2 linked regions of the Ancylobacter polymorphus genome follow. The protein of the gene in region 1 binds, or shares a complex with, the protein of each later gene. Links are inferred from orthologs where the notes say so. Each region holds a gene or a part of one and is shown in the gene's direction. Other genes may lie near its edges.

The links.
Region 2: the proteins of hfq (region 1) and K9D25_RS06665 are in contact, whole or in part, in a crystal structure (PDB 3VU3), measured with the Escherichia coli proteins. The link is inferred for Ancylobacter polymorphus from one-to-one orthologs.

The regions. Positions count from the first base shown.
Region 1 is NZ_CP083239.1:3,241,419-3,248,186, forward strand. The notes cover bases 1,874-4,550. They hold hfq (RNA chaperone Hfq), read left to right. Parts: upstream 1,874-2,924; coding sequence 2,925-3,176; downstream 3,177-4,550. Other genes in these bases: K9D25_RS15275 (D-amino-acid transaminase), read left to right, coding at 1,874-2,715; hflX (GTPase HflX), read left to right, coding at 3,173-4,550. In the rest of the region: Trk system potassium transporter TrkA, read left to right, coding at 1-304; K9D25_RS15270 (TrkH family potassium uptake protein), read left to right, coding at 320-1,768; more of K9D25_RS15275, read left to right, coding at 1,855-1,873; more of hflX, read left to right, coding at 4,551-4,564; mazG (nucleoside triphosphate pyrophosphohydrolase), read right to left, coding at 4,705-5,550; K9D25_RS15295 (MBL fold metallo-hydrolase), read right to left, coding at 5,646-6,446; K9D25_RS15300 (TatD family hydrolase), read right to left, coding at 6,462-6,768. UniProt on the Escherichia coli protein: RNA chaperone that binds small regulatory RNA (sRNAs) and mRNAs to facilitate mRNA translational regulation in response to envelope stress, environmental stress and changes in metabolite concentrations.
Region 2 is NZ_CP083239.1:1,417,365-1,424,386, reverse strand. Bases 1,389-4,319 are described here. They hold K9D25_RS06665 (catalase), read left to right. Parts: upstream 1,389-1,763; coding sequence 1,764-3,875; downstream 3,876-4,319. Other genes in these bases: K9D25_RS06660 (cysteine hydrolase family protein), read left to right, coding at 3,887-4,319; K9D25_RS06670 (DNA-3-methyladenine glycosylase), read left to right, coding at 1,389-1,603. Outside these bases: K9D25_RS06680 (ABC transporter permease), read left to right, coding at 1-14; K9D25_RS06675 (ABC transporter substrate-binding protein), read left to right, coding at 41-1,006; more of K9D25_RS06670, read left to right, coding at 1,070-1,388; more of K9D25_RS06660, read left to right, coding at 4,320-4,495; xth (exodeoxyribonuclease III), read left to right, coding at 4,521-5,327; K9D25_RS06650 (RNA polymerase sigma factor), read right to left, coding at 5,328-6,581; K9D25_RS06645 (YciI family protein), read right to left, coding at 6,578-6,949; K9D25_RS06640 (MoaD/ThiS family protein), read right to left, coding at 6,971-7,022.

The DNA.
Region 1 (6,768 bases):
CGTCTCCAAAGTGCTGCAATACGTCCGCAAGGGCCGCATCCGCGGCGTGCATTCGCTGCTGAACGGGGCCGGCGAGGTGATCGAGGCCGAGGCGCTGGAAACCTCGCCGCTGGTAGGCAAGCCCCTGCGCCAACTCGACCTGTTCGACGGCATGCGCATCGGCGCGGTCATCCGCGCCGGGCGGGTCATGCTGCCGCGCGGCGACACGGTGATCCAGGCGCGTGACCGGGTGGTGATGTTCGCGCTCGCCGACAAGGTGAAGCGGGTCGAACAGCTGTTCCGGGTCAGCCTTGAATTCTTCTGAGAGAGGCCCCGGTTCATGATCGCGGTCGCCCGCTACAGCGCCCAGACGGCCGGCGTCATGGCCGGCTTCCTGCTGCTGGCCGCGCTGGTGTCGCTGTTCCGGCGCGAGCCCGGTGCCGACGTGTTCCTGATGACGGCGCTGCTCACCGTTTTCGGCGCGGGGGCGGTGCATCTCGCCGTGCGCAACCGGGCCGGGCGGCTGGACCGGCTCGCCGCCTATGGCCTGCTGCTGCTGCTTTGGCTCGTCGTGCCGATCATCGCCGCCGTGCCGATCGCCGCGACCACGACGCTCGGGCCGGTGCATGCCTGGTTCGAGGCGGTGGCGGCGTTCACCACCACCGGGCCGATCCAGATTCATGATCTCGACAAGGTGCCGCGGGCGACGCTGGGCTGGCTGCTGACGCTGCAATGGGCGGGCGGGCTGCTCACCCTTGTGGGCTTCGTCGCCGTGCTCGGCCCCGCCGGTCTCGGCGGCCTGCCGGACCGCAGCGCCCGCGCCAATCTGCTCGGCGTCACCCATCAGATGACGCTGGACGACGCGCTGCGCCTCGTGCTGCCGATCTATCTCGGCGCCACGCTCCTGTGCACCTTCCTGCTGTTCCTGCTCGGTCTTCGCCTGTTCGAGGCGCTCGGCCTCGCCGGCGCGGCATTGTCCACCGGCGGCCTGCTGCCGGATGCGGACGGCATCGCCGCCTATGGCCATTTCGGCATCAAGGCGGTGCTGATCGTTTTCATGCTGATCGGCGGCACGAGCCTGCTCTGGCAGCGCATGCTGCTCACACGGCGCTTTCGCCTCGCGCTCGGACAATATGAAAACATTGTGCTTTTCGCGCTTTGCCTCGGCCTCGGCATTGCTGCCGCGGCGATTGGTTTCCGCACGCTGGGCAGCGGCCTGTCGCTGCCGATCGCGCTGGAGGACGGGCTGTTCACCGCCGTCGCGCTGGTCACCACGACAGGCATCGAGCCGCATGCCGGCGCCTTTGCCAGCCTGCCGGTGACGGTGGTGCTCACCGTCGTCTTCATCGGCGGCGCCAGTTTCTCCACCGCGGGCGGAATCAAGATCTACCGTGCCGGGGTGATGGTGCTGCAGAGCCTGCGCGAACTGGAGCGACTGGTGCATCCCAGCGCCGTGCATCCGCGTCGTCTCGGGCAGCAGAATGTGACGTTGCAGATGATGAAGGCGATCTGGATTATGTTCGGCGTCGCCTGCACGGTGATCGGCGCGCTAACCGTGGCGCTCGCGCCGGCCATGCCGAGCTTTGAAGCGGCCTTCGTCGCGGTCGTGACGGCGCTGAGCAATGCCGGTCCGGTCTATTCCGTGAACTGGCAGCCGGACGTGAATTGGCCGGACTGGGGCGCGCTGCCGGCCTATGCGCAGCTTATACTGGCCCTGGCCATGATTCTCGGGCGGCTGGAGATTCTGGTCGTGCTGGGGCTGGCCAATTTCGCCCTCTGGCGACGTTAAAGGGCAGATATATCAAGCCACTGAGTCGCCATGTTCATGCGATGTGCGAACGGGTGGCTATACCGAGACCGGGCTGAGGACGGACGATGTCGCGCATTGCCTATGTGAACGGAGCCTATGTGCCGCACGCCGTGGCGGGCGTGCATGTGGAGGATCGCGGCTACCAGTTCGGCGACGGCGTCTATGAAGTCTGCGAGGTGCGCGGCGGGCATATGGTGGATGAGCGTCGCCACATGGAGCGGCTGGTGCGTTCGCTCGGCGAACTGCGCATCCGGCTGCCTATGTCGCTTGCCGCGCTCGGGGTGGTGCTGCGCCAGACCATCGCCCGCAACCGCGTGCGCGACGGCCTCGTCTATCTGCAGGTCACGCGCGGCGTCGCCCGGCGCGACCATTATTTTCCCGATCCGGCGACGCCGCCCTCAATCGTCGTCACCGCCCGCGCGATTGACCCGGCCAAGGGCGAGGCGGCGGCGGAGCAGGGGATCGGCGTCATCACCGTGCCGGATAATCGCTGGGAGCGGGTCGATATCAAGACCGTCGGCCTGCTGCCGAACGTCCTCGCCAAGGAGGCGGCGAAGCAGGCCGGCGCGCGCGAAGCCTGGTTCGTCGATGCGGGCGGCCATGTCACCGAGGGCGGCTCGACCAATGCCTGGATCGTCACGCCCGAGGGGCGGCTCGTCACCCGGCCGGCGGAGTCTGGCATTTTGCGCGGCATCACCCGCACGGTCATGTTCGAGGTGGCGGCCGAGCTGCAATTGCGCATCGAGGAGCGCCCCTTCACCGTGGCGGAAGCGCTGGGCGCGCGTGAGGCCTTCGTTACTTCGGCCACCAATTTCGCCACCCCGGTGGTGCGAATCGACGGGCAGGCGATCGGCGACGGCCGGCCCGGCCCGGTGGCGCGCGCCCTGCGCGCCAACTACCACCGGCTTGCCGAAATCGCCCGCTGACACAGGTAATTCTGCCCGCCCGGCCGGCAGGCGGGTGCGGAAAGACCTTGCCAAGGGGAACCAACTTGGCGAAAGCATCTTGCGCGCCAGACATGCTATGCCATGTTTGGGGCGCACGTCTTTGTGCTTGACCGCTCCCGGACGGGGCGCAGAGCGCAGGACGACCGCGCCGACCTACGAGCAACAACAAACAAACGGATCAAAAAACCATGGCCGCGGAACGTTCGCAGAACCTCCAGGACACCTTTCTCAATCACGTCCGCAAGAACAAGACGCCGCTCACCATCTTCCTGGTCAATGGCGTGAAGCTGCAGGGAGTCGTCACCTGGTTCGATAATTTCTGCGTGCTGCTGCGCCGCGATGGCCATTCGCAGCTCGTTTACAAGCACGCGATCTCGACCATCATGCCCGGCCATCCGGTTCAGCTGTTCGAACCCGATGAGACCGGCGAGAAGGGCTGATCTTGGAGTTCAAGCCCTCCCGCACGTCGTCCGCCGGTCGTGCCGCCGGCCTGCCTGTCGAGCATGAAACCGAAGGCGACGCGACCCGCGTGGTGGTGATCGTTCCGCACCTGACCCGTCGCGGGGCAGGGGAGGAGGGCGTGCGCCGCTCGCCCGAGGCGCGGCTCGACGAGGCGGTCGGTCTCGTCCTCGCCATTGATCTGAAGCTTGTCGGCAGCGCGCTTGTGGGCTTGTCGCAGGTGCGTCCGGCCACCTATCTCGGCAGTGGCAAGGTCGAGGAAATCGCCGGGCTGGTGAAGGCGGAGGAGGCGGGGCTGGTCTTTGTCGATGCCCCGCTCAGCCCGGTGCAGCAGCGCAACCTCGAAAAGGCGTGGTCGGCCAAGGTGATCGACCGCACCGCGCTCATTCTCGAAATTTTCGGCCAGCGTGCGCGCACCAAGGAAGGTGTGCTGCAGGTCGAGTTCGCCCATCTCAACTATCAGCGCAGCCGGCTGGTGCGCTCCTGGACCCATCTGGAACGCCAGCGCGGCGGCTTCGGCTTTCTCGGTGGCCCCGGCGAGACGCAGATCGAGGCCGACCGCCGGCTGATTGGCGAGCGCATCGTCAAGATCGAGCGCGAGCTGGAGCAGGTCAAGCGCACCCGCGCCCTGCACCGCGCCAGCCGCAAGAAGGTGCCTTATCCCGTGGTGGCGTTGGTCGGCTACACCAATGCCGGCAAGTCGACCCTGTTCAACCGGCTGACCCGCGCCGAGGTGATGGCGCAGGACCTGCTGTTCGCCACGCTCGACCCGACGCTGCGGGCGGTGCAGTTGCCCACCGGCGACAAGGTGATCCTGTCCGACACGGTCGGTTTCATCTCCGATCTGCCGACCCAGCTCGTCGCCGCCTTCCGCGCGACGCTGGAAGAGGTGATCGAGGCCGATCTCATCCTGCATGTGCGCGACATGGCGCATGAGGACGCGGACGCGCAGGCCCATGATGTGAAGAGCGTGCTGGCCGATCTCGACATCGACCCGGAAGACGACCATCGCGTCATCGAGGTCTGGAACAAGATCGACCGGCTGGAGCCGGAGGCGAGGGCAGGGCTGTTCAACGCCGCCGCCCGCCGCGAGGGCGATGCCCGCCCGATCCCAGTGTCGGCGCTCACCGGCGAAGGCATGGAGCCGCTGCTCGCCACCATTTCGCAGCGCCTCTCACGCGAGCGGGTGAGCCTCGCCGTCGATCTCGCCGCCGCCGATGGTGGCAATCTCAGCTGGCTCTATCGCCACAGCGAAGTGCTGGAGCGCCGCGAGGACGCGGAAGGGCGGCTGCACCTCGCCGTGCGGGTGCCGCCGGACCGTGCCGAGCAGATCGAGCGTCGCTTCGGCGCGCGGCGCATCCGGGGATAAGGCGCCAGGGCCCGTCGTCATCCCGGACGGCCGAAGGCCCATCCGGGATCGCGTGGTGATGGCGGGCGCTCCCGGCTCTGCGCTTCGCTTCGGCCGGGATGACGGCGGAGGGGCGTGCGGGGGCAGGGCGCCCCTCTGCCCTACTCCTTCGGCGCCGCCGTCTTCGCCGCCGTCTTGGCCTCCTGCCACAGCGCCTCCATCTCATCGAGGCTGGCCTCTGTCGGCGTGCGCCCGGCCTGCGCCAGCCGGTCCTCGATATGGGCGAAGCGGCGGGTGAACTTCTCATTGGTGCCGCGCAGAGCGGCCTCCGGGTCCACATCGAGATGGCGGGCGAGATTGGCCAGCGCGAACAGGAGGTCGCCGACTTCTTGCCCCGCCGCCTTCGCGTCGCCGGCGGCGATCTCGGCTTCCACCTCGTCGATCTCCTCGCGGATCTTGTCGAGCACCGGCCGCACCTCCGGCCAGTCGAAGCCGACCTTCGCCGCCTTGTCCTGCAATTTCACCGCCCGGGTGAGGGCAGGGGCGCCGGCCGGCACCCCGTCCAGCGTGCGGCCCTGCCCCGGCTCCGGCGGCAGACCCCGCGCCGCCCGTCGGGCGGCCCGCCGCGCCTTCTCTTCCGCCTTGATGGCGTCCCACGCCGCATTCACCGCCGCCACGTCGCGCCCACGCGCGTCGCCGAACACATGCGGGTGGCGGCGGATCATCTTGGCGGTGATCGCTTCTACCACGGCGCCGAAATCGAAGGCGCCGCGCTCCTGCGCCAGCCGGGCGTGGAACACCACCTGCAGCAGCAGGTCGCCGAGTTCGTCGCAGAGGTCGTCCAGATCGCCGCGGGCGATGGCGTCGGCCACCTCATAGGCTTCCTCGATCGTGTAGGGCGCGATCGTGTCGAAGTCCTGTGCAAGGTCCCAAGGGCAGCCGGTCTCCGGCGTGCGCAGTGCCGCCATGATCTCCAACAGGCGCTCTATGTCGCGGGAGGGCGTCAATTCCGCCTCCGAGTGATTCGCAGAAGACATATTATGGAAAACACTCTTATGGGCGGGGGAGGTCGCGTGGGTGAGAAAGGCACGTTAAATGACTGTCAGAGCGTGATTTTCATGCCGTCATAGGCGGCGACCACGCCGTCCGGCAATTCCCGTGTCAGCGTGGCGTAGTCGAGATCGGTGTGCAGGTTTGTGAGCACGGCGCGGCGCGGCTGCATACGCTCGATCCAGGCCAGCGCCTCGCTGAGCGACAGATGCGTCGGGTGCGGCTTGGGCCGCAGCGCGTCGATGATCCACACATCGAGGTCGGCGAGATAAGCCAGGCTTTCCTCCGGCAGATCGTGCAGGTCGCTGGAATAGGCCAGCCCGCCAATGCGGAAGCCATAGGAGATGATGTTGCCGTGGTACTGCCGGTACGCCTGCGCCTCGACCGTCCCGCCGGGCCCGGCGACGCGGATGGTGTCACCGGCGTGGAAACGGTGCTCGGTCAGGATCGGCGGGTAGTCGCTGCCCGGCGGCGTCTCGAAGCAATAGCCGAAGCGCTGGTGCAGCATCGCCGAGGTCTCGGGATCGACATGCACGTCGATGCGGCGGCGGTTGAGGATTGTCAGCGGGCGCAGATCGTCGATGCCGTGGGTGTGGTCGGCATGTTCATGGGTGAACAGCACGGCGTCGAGCCGGTCGACCCCGGCGTCGATCAATTGCTCACGCAGATCCGGCGAGGTGTCGATCAGCACCCGCGTCGGCCGCTCGGCGCCGTCGTCAAGGCGCTCGACCAGCATCGAGCAGCGGCGGCGGCGGTTGCGTGGTTCGTTCGGGTCGCACACGCCCCAGCCCTGCCCGACTCGCGGCACCCCGCCGGAGGAGCCGCAGCCGAGAATGGTGAAGGTCAGCGCCATGGGGAGCGGAAGCCTCTAGGATGCGCGGGAGAACAGGCGGAAGAAGTTCTGCGTCGTCAGCGCGGCGATCTCGTCGAAGGACACTCCGCGCGCCTCGGCGAGTATATGGGCGGTCTCCACGACATAGGAAGGCTCGTTGCGCTTGCCGCGCCGGCTGTTGGGCGCGAGATAGGGCGCGTCCGTCTCCACCAGCACCCGGTCGGTCGGCAGGCTGGCGGCGATCTCGCGCAGCGGGGCGCCGGATTTGAAGGTGAGGATGCCGGAGAAGGAGACATAGCCGCCCAGCGCCACCGCCCGGCGGGCGAGGTCCGGCCCGGCGGTG
Region 2 (7,022 bases), 1.8 Mb from region 1 along the record:
CATCATCCGCCTGAGAGCGGAGACCATGGGAGAAACGACAATGGAACGCAGGACCTTTCTCACCACCGCCGCCATCGGCGCCGCCACCGCCGCGGCAGGCGTCTCCATGCCCGCGCTCGCGCAGGGCAAGAAGGCGGTGATCGGCGTCTCGATCCCCTCCGCCACCCACGGCTTCATGGGCGGGCTGAACTGGCACGCGCAGGAAACCATCAAGCGGCTGAAGACGACCTATCCGAACCTTGAATTCGTGCTCGCCACCGCCGGCGCGGTGGGCAAGCAGGTCAACGACATCGAGGACATGGTGGCGACGCGCAACATCAACGCGCTTGTCGTACTCCCCTTCGAATCCGAGCCGCTGACTAGCCCGGTCAAGGCGGTGAAGGATGCCGGCAAATGGGTGACCGTGGTCGATCGCGGCCTCTCCCAGCCCGGCATCGAGGACCTCTATGTCGCCGGCGACAACACCGCCTTCGGCCGCGTCTCCGGCGAATATTTCAAGGCCAATCTCAAGCCCGGCGCCAAGATCGTGGTGCTGCGCGGCATTCCCACCACGCTCGACAATGAGCGGGTCGACGCCTTCCAGGCCGCCATTGCCGGCTCGGGCATCGAAATTCTCGACATGCAGCACGGCAACTGGAACCGCGACAAGGCGTTCCAGGTCATGCAGGACTACCTGTCCAAGCACAAGAAGATCGACGCCGTGTGGGCGGCGGACGACGACATGGCCATCGGCGTGATGGAGGCCATCTCCCAGGCCGGGCGGCAGAAGGAGATGTGGATCGTCGGCGGCGCCGGCATGAAGGAGATCATCAAGCGGGTGATGGACAAGGACCCGCAGATCCCGGTCGACGTCTCCTACACCCCGGCGCAGATTTCCACCGCGCTGGAAGTCACCGCGCTGCGCTTCGTTTCCAACACGCCGGTCTATGGCCGCTTCATCATTGGCTCGACGCTGATCACGGCGGAGAACGCGGCGCAGTTCTACTTCCCCGACAGCCCGTTCTGATCCATCGACGGCGGAGGGGGCCGCGCGTCCCCTCCGGCGCATGGCTCATGCTATCCTCGCGCCATGATTCCGTTTGAAGGCGACGCCCTCGCCCTCGCGCCACGCCTCATTGGGGTAACGCTGCTGGTCGACGGCGTCGGCGGCCTCATCGTCGAGACCGAGGCCTATCGGCGCGACGACCCGGCCTCGCACAGCTTCACCGGCCGCACACCGCGCAACGCGGCGATGTTCGGCCAGCCGTTCCATGCCTATGTCTACCGCTCCTACGGTCTGCACTGGTGCTTCAACATCGTTGCGGAAGGCCACGGGGCGGTGCTGATAAGGGCGCTGGCGCCGCTCGTGGGGCTGGAGCGCATGGCGGCGCGCCGGGGCGGCCCGGCCTTTCTCTGCGCGGGTCCCGGCCGGCTCACCCAGGCGCTCGCCATCACCGGCGCTCTCGACGGCGCGCCGCTCGACCTTCCGCCCTTCGACTGGCGCGAGCGCGAGGGCGTGCCCGACATCGTGACCGGGCCGCGCATCGGCATCTCCAAGGCCGTCGCCGAGCCCTGGCGGTTCGGGCTGCGCGGCTCGCCCTTCCTCAGCCGCCGCTTCCCCTGAACCCTCCCCCACATACCCGCGTCCGGTAGCCGGCTAAGCAGGAGCGTCGGCAGGCACGAATCCATGCCGCGAATGCACGCGCGCCGGCAACGAATGGCTCCCCCTGCGGTTAGTGAGGCGACGCCGGATCACTGGCCACACGCCGAGGGAGCGCAGACGCATGGCACGCAAGAGCAAGGGGGCCGCCGGTTCGGCCGCGCGGATTCACGACCAGACCCTGACGCGGGGCGCGGGCGGCGAGCTGCACCAGTTCGCGGAGGGCGACACGCAGGTGCTGACCACCGCGCAGGGCGGCCCGGTGGCGGACGACCAGAACACGCTGAAAGTGGGCCCGCGCGGCCCGGCGCTGATGGAAGACTTCCACTTTCGCGAGAAGATGTTCCATTTCGACCATGAGCGCATTCCCGAGCGCGTGGTGCATGCCCGCGGCTATGGCGCCCATGGCTATTTCGAGACCTATGAATCGCTGGCGAAATATACCCGGGCCGACCTGTTCCAGCGCCCCGGCGAGAAGACGCCCGCCTTTGTGCGCTTTTCCACCGTGGCCGGCTCCAAGGGCTCCTTCGACCTCGCCCGCGACGTGCGCGGCTTCGCGGTGAAGATTTACACGAGGGAAGGCAACTGGGACCTCGTCGGCAACAACATCCCGGTGTTCTTCATCCAGGACGCCATCAAGTTTCCCGATGTCATCCACGCGGTGAAGCCCGAGCCGGACCGCGCCTTTCCGCAGGCGCAGTCGGCGCATGACAATTTCTGGGACTTCATCTCGCTGACCCCGGAATCCATGCACATGATCATGTGGGTGATGTCGGACCGGGCGATCCCGCGCTCCTTCCGCTTCATGGAAGGCTTCGGCGTCCACACCTTCCGCCTGCTCAACGCCAAGGACGAATCCACCTTCGTCAAATTCATCTGGAAGCCCAAGCTCGGGCTGCAATCCGTGGTGTGGAACGAGGCGGTGAAGATCAACGGCGCCGACCCCGACTTTCATCGCCGCGACCTGTGGCAGGCGATCCAGTCCGGCGATTTCCCGGAATGGGAATTGTGCGTGCAGCTGTTCGACCAGGATTTCGCCGACAGCTTCGATTTCGATGTGCTCGACCCGACCAAACTGATCCCGGAAGAAATCATCAAGCCGGTGCCCGTCGGCCGGCTGGTGCTGGACCGCATGCCGGACAATTTCTTCGCCGAGACCGAGCAGGTGGCGTTCATGACGCAGAACGTGCCGCCGGGTATCGATTTTTCCAACGATCCGCTGCTGCAGGGGCGGAATTTCTCCTATCTCGACACCCAGCTGAAGCGTCTCGGCAGCCCGAACTTCACCCATATCCCGATCAACGCGCCGAAATGCCCCTTCGCGCATTTCCAGCAGGACGGGCACATGGCGATGCGCAACCCGGTGGGGCGCACCAATTACCAGCCCAATTCGCGGGGGGAGGGTCCCCGGCCCGACCCGGCGCGCGGCTTCCGCAGCTTCGCCGAGTCGATCGACGCGCCGAAGGTGCGGCTGCGGCCGGAGAGCTTCGCCGACCATTACAGCCAGGCGCGGCAGTTCTTCAACAGCCAGACCGCGCCGGAGCAGAAGCACATCGCCATGGCGCTGACCTTCGAGCTCAGCAAGGTCGAAGAGGTGGTTATCCGCGAGCGCATGGTGGCGCATCTGCTCAACATTGACGAGGCGCTCGGCGCGACGGTGGCCGACAAGCTCGGCATCGACATGCTGCCCAAGCCCGCCGATGTGGCCGTAACCCCGCGGGACGACCTGCCCGCCTCGCCCGCGCTCAGCATCATCGAGAACGGCCCGAAGAGCTTTAGGGGTCGCAAGGTGGGCGTGCTGGTGAGCAATGGCTGTGACGGCACGCTGCTGAATGCGCTTCAGGCGACCCTCGCCGCCGAAGGGGCGACGATGGAGCTGGTGGCGCCGAAAGTGGGCGGCGTCGAGACCGCCGACGGCACCAAGCTGCCCGCCCATCACATGATCGACGGCGGCCCCTCGGTGCTGTTTGACGCGGTGGCGCTGCTGCTGTCGGAGGAAGGCGCGGAACGGCTCGCCGGCGAGGCGGCAGCGCGCGACTTCGTGGCGGACGCCTTCGCCCATTGCAAGTTCATCGGCTTCACCGCCGCCGCCCTGCCGCTGATGGCCAAGGCCGGCGTCGCCCCGGACGCCGATGAAGGGCTGATCACGCTGGAGGATGCCACTTCGGTCGACGCCTTCGTTGAGAGCTGCCGTGCGCTGCGCCTGTGGGCGCGGGAAGCGGCGGTCAAGCTCTGAACGGCGGGGCCATGGCAGCGCGCGGCCTCATCCACGGTCCGCTCGGGGCGAACTGCCTGCATCTGTGCGTCGACATGCAGCGCCTGTTCGCACCGGGCTCGCCCTGGACGGTGCCGTGGCTGGAAAAAGTGTTGCCGGCGGTGGAGGCGCTGTGTGCGCATCGTCCCGAACGGACGGTGTTCACCCGCTTCGTACCGCCGCAGCGGGCGAGCGACGCGATCGGCAGCTGGGCGCGCTATTATCAGCGCTGGGAGGCCGTCACCGGCGAGGCATTGGGTCCGGAGGCGGTACGGCTGGTGCCAACGCTGGAGCGCTTCGTGCCGCCGGCGCGGATAATCGACAAGAGCGTCTATTCGCCCTGGACCGAGGGACGGCTCGACGCCTTGTTGGCCCCCGCCGGGGTCGAGGCGCTGGTCATCAGCGGCGGCGAGACGGATGTTTGCGTTCTCGCCACCGCACTCGGCGCCATCGACCGTGGCTTTCGGGTCATCCTGGCCACCGATGCGCTGTGCAGTTCGTCCGATGCCACGCATGACGCGCTGATGGAGCTCTATACACGCCGCTTCAGCCAGCAGGTGGAGGTGGTCCGCACCGAGGAGGTGCTGGCGCAGTGGCACTGAACCGTTTCCGCCGCGGGCGCCACCGATGAAGATCGCCACCTTCAACGTCAACGGCATCAATGGCCGGCTGACCGTGCTGCTGCGTTGGCTGGAGGAGGCGCGCCCGGATGTGGTGTGCCTGCAGGAACTGAAAGCGCCCGACGGCCGCTTTCCCATTCGCGCCATCGAGCAGGCCGGCTATGGCGCCATCTGGCACGGCCAGAAGAGCTGGAACGGCGTCGCCATCCTCGCCCGCGGGCGCGAGCCGATCGAGACAAGGCGCGGCCTGCCGGGCGAGGCGAAGGACATGCAGGCGCGCTATATCGAGGCCGCGGTCGAGGGCCTGCTGATCGGCTGCCTCTATCTGCCGAATGGCAATCCCGCGCCGGGTCCAAAATTCGACTACAAGCGGAACTGGTTCGCGCGGTTGCTGGCGCATGCGGCGGAGTTGCGGGCGCTCGACGTGCCTGTCGTGCTCGCCGGCGACTACAATGTGATGCCGACCGAACTCGACGTGTACAAGCCGGAGCGCTGGGTGGATGACGCGCTGTTCCGGCCGGAGGTGCGCGAGGCCTTCCACACCCTCACCGCACAGGGTTGGACCGACGCGCTACGCGCGCTGCATCCCGGTGAACGCCTCTACACCTTCTGGGACTATTTCCGCCGCGCCTTCGAGCGCGATGCCGGGCTGCGGCTCGACCACCTGCTGCTGAGCCCGGCGCTCGCGCCGCGCCTCACCGCCGCCGGGGTCGACCGTGCCGTGCGCGGCTGGGACAAGGCGAGCGACCACGCCCCGGCCTGGATCGAGCTCGCTCCCGCGCGCCCGGCGCGGCGGCGCAAGAGCGCCGGCTAGCTATTTCAGCCCGTCGAGATGGCTGCGTATATGCGCGGCTTCGGCCGGCGTAGTGGCGAGGCTGATCGCGGTCATGAACCCTTCACGCGCCTCCCTTGTGCGGCCGAGCTGCATCAGCAGCGCGCCGCGCAGGCCGTGATAATGGAAGTAGCCGGAAAGCCGCTCGCCCAAAGGCTCCACCATGCCGAGCGCGGCTTCCGGGCCGCGCAGTTTGGAAATCGCCACTGCACGGTTCAACGTTACCACGGGCGAGGGGGTCAGGATTTCCAGCGTGCCGTAGAGCAGGTCGATCTGCGCCCAGTCGGTCTCTTCAGGAGTGGAGGCGCGCGCATGCAACGCGGCGATGGCCGCCTGCACCTGATAGGCGCCGGGCCGACGGTGGCGCATCGCCTTGTCGAGCAATGCCAGCCCTTCAGCAATGAACGCGCGATTCCACAGGGCGCGATCCTGGTGCTCCAGCAGGATCACCGTGCCGTCGGCGGCAAAGCGGGCCGGGGCGCGGGCGTGCTGCAGCAACATCAGCGCAGCAAGGCCCATGATTTCCGGCTCGGCCGGAAACAGCCGCAGCAGCAGCCGGGCGAGGCGGATCGCTTCCTCACACAGGGGCGCGCGGGCGGCGGTCTGGTCGCCGGCGGCGGAATAACCCTCGTTGAAGACGAGATAGAGCATGGCGGCGACGGCGCCGAGCCGCTCCGCCCGCTCCACCGGGCCGGGCGGCTCGAACGGTACGCCGCCCTCCCCCGCCTGCGCACGGGCGATGCGCGCCTTGGCGCGGGTGACGCGCTGCTCCATCGCCGTCTCGCTCACCAGGAAGGCGCGGGCGATCTGGCCGACGGAGAGGCCGGAGACGATGCGCAGGGCGAGCGCGATCTGCTGCGTCGCCGGCAGCTCCGGGTGGCAGCAGATGAACAGCAGGCGCAGCACGTCGTCGCGGTAATGCGCACCGTCCATCTGTGCCGCGACCGCCGCCTCGGCATCGTCCGTATCGGAAAAGGCGTCTTCCGGCGGCAGCGCCACCTGCCTCGCCCGGCGCCGCACGCTGTCGAGCGCGACATTGCGGCCGACGAAGATGAGCCAGGCGGCCGGATCGCGCGGCGGGCCGTTTTGCGGCCAGCTCTTCAGCGCCCGCAGGCACGCCTCCTGAAACGCCTCTTCGGCGAGATCGAGGTCGCGGAAATAGCGCAGCAGTGCCGCGACCGTCTGCGGGCGCGCCGCCGTGAGCACTGGGCCGAAGGCGCGCGCCTCCTCGCTCATGGCCGCGCGCCGCCATCAAGGAACAGGCCGATCGGGCGCACCTCATAGCAGCCGCCTGGATTGGCCACGCCGAGCTCGCGGGCGATGCCGAGCGCCTCTTCGAGATCGGCGCAGTCCAGGATGTAGAAGCCGAGCAATTGCTCCTTGGTCTCGGCGAAGGGGCCATCGAGCACCAAAGGCGGGTCCTGGTCCTTGCGCAGGGTGGTGGCCGCCGTAGTCGGCAGCAGCCGCGCGGCGGGGCCGAGCTTGCCGTCCCGGATAAGCCGTTCCTGCACCACGGCGAGCTTCCGCATCACCGCGTCGTCCTCTTCCCTCGTCCAGGCGCAGACGACGTCTTCCTGATGGTAACAGAGCAAAGCATAGAACATGGGCGTCCTCTCAGGTGGGCGTCAGCCGCCGCTGATCGCGGTGATGACGAAGACATCGGCGCCGGGGGCGAGC